2 regions of the Pseudomonas sp. GW101-3H06 genome follow, and region 2 is predicted to be linked to the other one. Evidence: riboswitches for the same ligand, from Rfam matches in the RefSeq annotation. Region 2 holds a riboswitch; the other holds the start of a gene.
The links. Region 2 has a riboswitch for cobalamin ahead of AC07ZE_RS16195 (CbtB domain-containing protein). Riboswitches for the same ligand answer to the same signal wherever they lie in the genome.
Positions count from the first base shown of each region.

Region 1: linked by a shared signal. The riboswitch ahead of cobO (cob(I)yrinic acid a,c-diamide adenosyltransferase) and the one ahead of AC07ZE_RS16195 (CbtB domain-containing protein) in region 2 are both predicted to bind cobalamin.

Region 1 covers NZ_JBWKZO010000001.1:4,732,934-4,736,137, forward strand. Annotated here, with positions in the region: gene AC07ZE_RS21590 (cobyrinic acid a,c-diamide synthase CobB) at 1-1,303, opposite strand, end outside; gene cobO (cob(I)yrinic acid a,c-diamide adenosyltransferase) at 1,300-1,911, opposite strand; cobalamin riboswitch at 1,993-2,222, opposite strand; gene AC07ZE_RS21600 (hypothetical protein) at 2,375-2,959, shown strand; gene AC07ZE_RS21605 (PQQ-dependent sugar dehydrogenase) at 3,027-3,204, shown strand, end outside.
Region 2 covers NZ_JBWKZO010000001.1:3,558,176-3,561,379, forward strand. Annotated here, with positions in the region: gene cobN (cobaltochelatase subunit CobN) at 1-26, opposite strand, end outside; gene cobW (cobalamin biosynthesis protein CobW) at 30-1,094, opposite strand; cobalamin riboswitch at 1,194-1,405, opposite strand; cobalamin riboswitch at 1,582-1,807, shown strand; gene AC07ZE_RS16195 (CbtB domain-containing protein) at 1,928-2,122, shown strand; gene AC07ZE_RS16200 (CbtA family protein) at 2,134-2,838, shown strand; gene AC07ZE_RS16205 (cobalamin biosynthesis protein) at 2,835-3,204, shown strand, end outside.

The sequences.
Region 1 (3,204 bases), 1.2 Mb from region 2:
CCGCTCGGTCAGGTGCAAACAGCGAAGCAATCGCCGTCGGATTGGACGGAAAATAAAAATGCACATACGAAGCCGTCATCCGCCCCTGACGATAAACTGCCTCCGCCCCACGCCCGCCATTAGGACTCATGCCCCGGGCTATCGGTGTCAGTTCGGTGGTAGTCAGCGAATGATGATAGGTGTGGCCGCGCAGCGAACCTTCCGGCAGTTCAACCGCCTGCAACGCCAACGCGGCGAGACGCTTTTGCATCACCGCATCACCGGCCAGCAATCCCACCAGTTCAGCGCGAGTGCCTTCGACATCGGTCAGCGAATCGAGCAGATAAAGCATGCCGCCACATTCGGCCAGTAACGGTTTGCCCGCTGCGTGGTGCGCACGGATTGCGCTGAGCATCGACGTGTTTTGTGCCAGGGCCACATGGTGCAATTCAGGGTAGCCACCCGGTAGATACAGGCTGTCTGCCTGCGGCAAATCCGTATCGCGGATCGGCGAGAAGAACCGCAGCTCGGCGCCCATCGCCCGCAGCAAATCAAGGCTGGCGCCGTAGGTGAAGGCGAACGCTTCGTCCCGGGCCACGGCAATGCGCACGCCGGCCAGCAATGGCTCGGCGGCGATCACATCCGGCGCGGCGAATTCAACCGCCGGCGGCAGCGCAACCTCGCAACTGCTGGCCAAGGCATCGGCTGCCGCATCGAGACGCACATCGAGGTCGTTCAACTCGCTGGCCTGGACGAGGCCGAGGTGTCGGCTCGGCAATTCGATCCCGGTTTCCCGGGACAGCGCGCCGTACCAGCGCAGGCCTTCGGTCAAGCTACCTTCGAGCAGTTGTGCATGACGCAAGGTGCCGACACGATTGGCCAGGACCCCGGCGAACGGCAAGTCCGGCTGATAGCGCGCCAACCCCAGTGCCAGTGCGCCAAAGGTCTGGGCCATGGCGGTGCCGTCGATCACGCCCAGCACCGGTACACCGAAGTGCCGTGCCAGATCAGCGCTGGACGGTGTGCCGTCGAACAGCCCCATCACGCCTTCGATCAGGATCAGGTCGGCGTCGCCTGCGGCTTCCCACAATAAGCGGCGACTTTCCTGCTCGCCGACCATCCACATGTCCAGTTGATACACCGGCGCACCGCTGGCGCGCTCGAGAATCATCGGGTCGAGAAAGTCGGGGCCACATTTGAACACGCGGACCTTGCGCCCCTGATTGCGATGCAATCGAGCCAGCGCGGCGGTGACCGTGGTCTTGCCTTGACCGGAGGCCGGCGCGGCAATCAGGACCGCGGGGCAACGACGGGGTTGATTCACAGCTCGACGCCTTTTTGCGCTTTGATCCCAGCCTGGAACGCGTGCTTGATCATGCCCATCTCGGTGACGGTGTCGGCCAGTTCGATCATCTCCGGTTTGGCGCCACGACCGGTGACCACCACATGCTGCATCGGCGGCCGTGCCTGCAAATCGCTGAGCACCTGATCGAGATCGAGGTAGCCGTGTTTGAGCGCGATGTTCAGTTCATCCAGCACCACCAGGCCTATGGATGGATCGCGCAGCAATTGCTGCGACACCGCCCAGGCCGCTTCAGCAGCGGCGATATCACGCTGACGGTCCTGGGTTTCCCAGGTAAAGCCCTCGCCCATCACATGAAAGCGCACCTGCTCGGGGAAGCGCCGGAAGAACAACTCCTCGCCCGTGCTGTTGCGCCCCTTGATGAACTGCACAACGCCGCACTGCATGCCGTGGCCCAGCGACCGGGCGAGCATGCCGAACGCCGAACTGCTCTTGCCTTTGCCGTTGCCGGTCAGCACCAGCAACAGACCGCATTCATTCGGGGAATTGGCGATGCGTTCATCGATCACGGCTTTCTTGCGCAGCATGCGCGCCAGATGACGTTCGTCACGATCAGGGGTATCAGTCATGGGGAGCTCTCCGTTGAGGCTGGATAACGGCGGGCAGGCACAAAAATAGACGGCAAGAAGCCTGGCATCGCCCACCGTGATGCCGCTTGGATGGATCAGGCCGGTCTCCGGGCTCATGAGCGGCGTTGGCCTGACTGCGCGCCTTCCCATGTCTTTTGACACAGTGGCTCAAGACGCAGCTTTCACTCATTTACCGTTGCGGGGGCAGCGCCGGAATTGCAGACCTTCGTGCTTTGAAGTGACCACTCACCGGCTTCCCTGTTTCACTCTGTCGACCCAAGCCACAGAGCACCTGAAACAAGCCGCGAAGGTTAGAGGGTTGGGGGTGGAGCGTCAATTGAAGACGGGCCGTATCAGTGAATAACAGCCACCCATCCACAATTTGACGCCAATCTTGTGCCACACTCTCAGCAGTGATATCAAAGAGCCACAACCCCACAACACAATAAAAAGGGTGAGCCCCATGCAAGGCATGATCATCAGCAATCCGAAGCTGGAATTCCTGCGACCGGTACTGGAGCGCTGGTTCGAATGTATTGACCGCTACAACGCTGTGCGTGGAGATCATGAAACACCGTACTGGCTCGACGAAAAAGCCAACCTCGGCCTGCTCTCAGCTGCGGCATGGATGGCGGAGACGGTCACGCTGCAACAAGCGCCCACCCGCAAACAGATCGAAGAAGGCGAACGCAATGGCCGCGCCGACCTGTTTATCGCCACCCCCGAAGCCCGCGCCTGGCTGCAGGCCACGCAACGCTGGCCACGGGTCAACAGCCTGAACCTGACCCAGGCCCTGCACGACATCACCAGCAACGCCAAGCAAATCAGCTACGCCAGCGACCTGAAACTCGGCTGCCTGTTCGTCGCCCCGCAAAAAGCCCAGCACGGCGCCACTCCGGAAGAACTGCAAGACATGGTCGATGACCTGCAAAAAGAGCACACCTGCGCCGTGGCCTGGTATTTCCCCTACGCCTATCGCAAGTTGCGCAACGAGGCAGGCCACTATCACCCCGGCATCGCCGTACTGCTGAAAGAGGCTCGCGGCTGAGGGTTGAACCATCCAGCGTTTAGACTTCTCTATGATTAGATCAAGGCATTCATAGGGAAGATCAGTAATGCGCACGTCTCAACTCGCTTTTGTCATCGCCCTCGCCGGAGGGCTCGCCGCCTGCGGTGAAACCTCCAGGCTGCAAGTCTCCGACGGCACCGGCCCGTCGCCCAAGCTGCCAGAACCGAACAAAACACTGATCCCGACTGTGAACATCGCGCCGGCCATCGGCTGGCCGGACGGCG
Region 2 (3,204 bases):
CCGGGCTGGGTCCTGAGCAGGTGCATGGCTTACACGCTTAGCGCGGCGCGCAATTGCGCTTCGAGCAATGCAGCGTCCAACGCCTGGCCGATCAGCACCAGCCGGGTGATACGCGTTTCTTCAGCGCCCCACTGACGGTCGAAGTGCTTGTCGAAACGGGTGCCCACGCCCTGGATGAGCAGGCGCATCGGTTTGTTCGGGATCGCAGCGAAGCCCTTGACCCGCAGGATGCCGTGCCGGACCACCAGTTGGGTCAGCGCATCCATCAGCAGGCTTTCGTCAGCCTGTGGCAATTCGATGGAAATGGAATCGAAAGCATCGTGATCATGATCGTCTTCTTCGCCTTCATGATGGTGGTCGTGATGGCTGTGACGGCTGTCAATGTGCTCTTCGGAACCTGCACCGAGACCGATCAGCACGTCCAGCGGCAGACGACCGTTGCTGGCTTCGATGACTTTCACCGCCGGCGGCAGTTCCTCGGCAACTTCCAGGCGCACGCGGGCCAGGTCTTCGGGGTTGATCAGGTCGGCCTTGTTGAGGATCACCAGGTCGGCGCTGGACAACTGGTCGGCGAACAGTTCGTGCAATGGCGATTCGTGGTCCAGGTTCGGGTCGAGTTTGCGCTGGGCGTCGACCTGATCGGGGAACGCGGCAAAAGTCCCGGCGGCCACCGCCGGGCTGTCGACCACGGTAATCACTGCGTCAACGGTGCAGGCGCTGCGGATTTCCGGCCACTGGAAAGCCTGGACCAGCGGTTTAGGCAGGGCCAGACCCGACGTTTCGATGAGGATGTGATCGAGATCGCCGCGACGGGCAACCAGTTCGCGCATCACCGGGAAGAACTCTTCCTGGACGGTGCAGCACAGGCAACCGTTGGCCAGTTCATAGACCCGGCCAACCGCTTCTTCTTCGGTGCAACCGATCGAACATTGCTTGAGGATTTCGCCGTCGATGCCCAGCTCGCCGAACTCGTTGACGATCACCGCGATGCGGCGGCCCTGGGCATTGTCGAGCATGTGCCGCAGCAAAGTGGTTTTGCCCGAGCCGAGGAAGCCGGTAACGATGGTGACGGGGAGTTTGGCCAGTGTTTTCATCGGATGCCCTTTGGCAAGGTGGCGGGCATACGGGACGAGAACCGGCAACGCGCAGGCGTGCCGGAAGCGTTCGCCACCGGATCACCCCGCCCGGTTGTAGTGAGAATCTGTATCGAGGCAGGTCTCCTGGCTGACGGTGTGCCAATCATTGGACTGGCGTTCGCTGCGCCTTCCCGCGGGCTCAGGACATGAGCGTGCAGTGGCGTGGCAGCGAACATCACCGTTCACAGTTGCGGGGGCAGCCGCGGCATCGACCGCGTTCCCTTCTTAGCTTCGGCAAACGCCGAAGAACCTCGAAAGCGCAAGGCTACGCATGGTAGGAGGGCGGGTCAATGTCTTGTAACACCCGCACCGGCGCCTTCGTCAGCAGACTTGCTCCCACATTGGAATGCGGTCACCTGTTGGAGCGAGCCTGCTCGCGAAGAATTCACCTCGGTTTCAAGATGAGAACCTCTGCCAATTGACGCCCCACCCTTGCCCATGCTCTCCTACACGTCTTGTTACGGGTGCCCTTCACAGGGTGAAACGGGAAACCGGTGAATCATGTGCTTTACTCTAAAGCCATGTCAGTCCGGTGCTGCCCCCGCAACGGTAAACGAGCGAAGCGTCAGATCCACTGTGCCGATGAGGCATGGGAAGGTGATGCTTGCAGGTCAAGGCGAAAGCCTGCGCCCCTCGTGAGCCCGGAGACCGGCCCGCAACACAAAGTGACCCAAACATCACTGAATGACAAACCCGCGGTGGGCGGGCGCTGTTCGAATCCCTGCGCTCGCTCGTGCGCGGGATCTTGCATGCGCTTTTGATTCCCCGCTGACAGAACAGAGGGAAATGCCATGTCGATCATCAGCAGCACCGACCACAGCACCACCGCCAGTAGCACCACAACCCTGAGCCAACGCCTGACCGCCGCCGTACTCGCGTCGATCCTCGGCGCCAGCCTTGTGTATTTCGCCGGTTTCTCGCACATCGAAGCGGTCCACAACGCCGCTCACGATACCCGTCACAGCGCCGCATTCCCGTGCCATTGAGACCTGCAGACATGATCAAGCGTATTGCGCAAACCGCAGGTTTCACCGGGTTGCTGGCCGCCCTGTTGCTGACGCTGCTGCAAAGCCTTTGGGTTTCCCCGCTGATTTTGCAGGCCGAGACTTACGAAAAATCCGAACCCGCGGCCGTTGAAGTGCATGAACACGCTGCTGGCGTCACCGCCCACACTCACGACGGCGAAGCCTGGGAGCCGGAGGACGGCTGGCAGCGCGTGCTGTCGACCACAGGTGGCAATCTGGTGGTGGCGGTCGGTTTCGCCCTGATGCTCGCCGGTCTCTACACCCTGCGCGCGCCGACCAAAACGTCCCAGGGCCTGCTCTGGGGGCTGGCAGGTTACGCCACCTTCGTGCTGGCGCCGACCCTCGGCCTGCCGCCTGAATTGCCGGGCACGGCGGCCGCCGATCTGGCACAACGGCAGCTATGGTGGATCCTCACCGCCGCCTCCACAGCTGTCGGCATCGCCCTGATCGCGTTCAGCCGCCACTGGCTGATGAAAGCCCTCGGCGTGGCGATCCTTGCCGTGCCCCATGTGATTGGCGCACCGCAACCGGATGTGCACTCGATGCTCGCCCCGCAAGCACTGGAGACTCAGTTCAAAATCGCTTCGCAACTGACCAACGTCGCGTTCTGGCTGGCCCTGGGCCTGATCAGCGCCTGGCTGTTCCGCCGCAAAAGCGATGGCCAATACCACGCATGATTGATACCGGCGCTGCGCCGACCCTGGTGGTCGGCCTGGGCTGCCAGCGCGGCTGCCCCGTCAGTACGCTGCGTGCGCTGCTCGATCAGGCGCTGCAGGCCAACCAGATCGAACTTCATCAGATCAAGGCCCTGGCCAGCATCGACTTGAAGCGCGACGAGCCAGCACTGATCGAACTGGCCGAGCAACTTGGCTTGCAGGTGATGTATTTCAGCAGCGAACAGCTGGCGGCTTATCAACTGCAACTCAGCCACCATTCGCAGATCGCCTTCGAGCGCACCGGTTGCTATGGCGTGGCGGAAAGTGCCGCCCTGGCCATGGCCGAACAACTGGCCAATGCACCGGCAAAACTGCTGATTCCGCGAC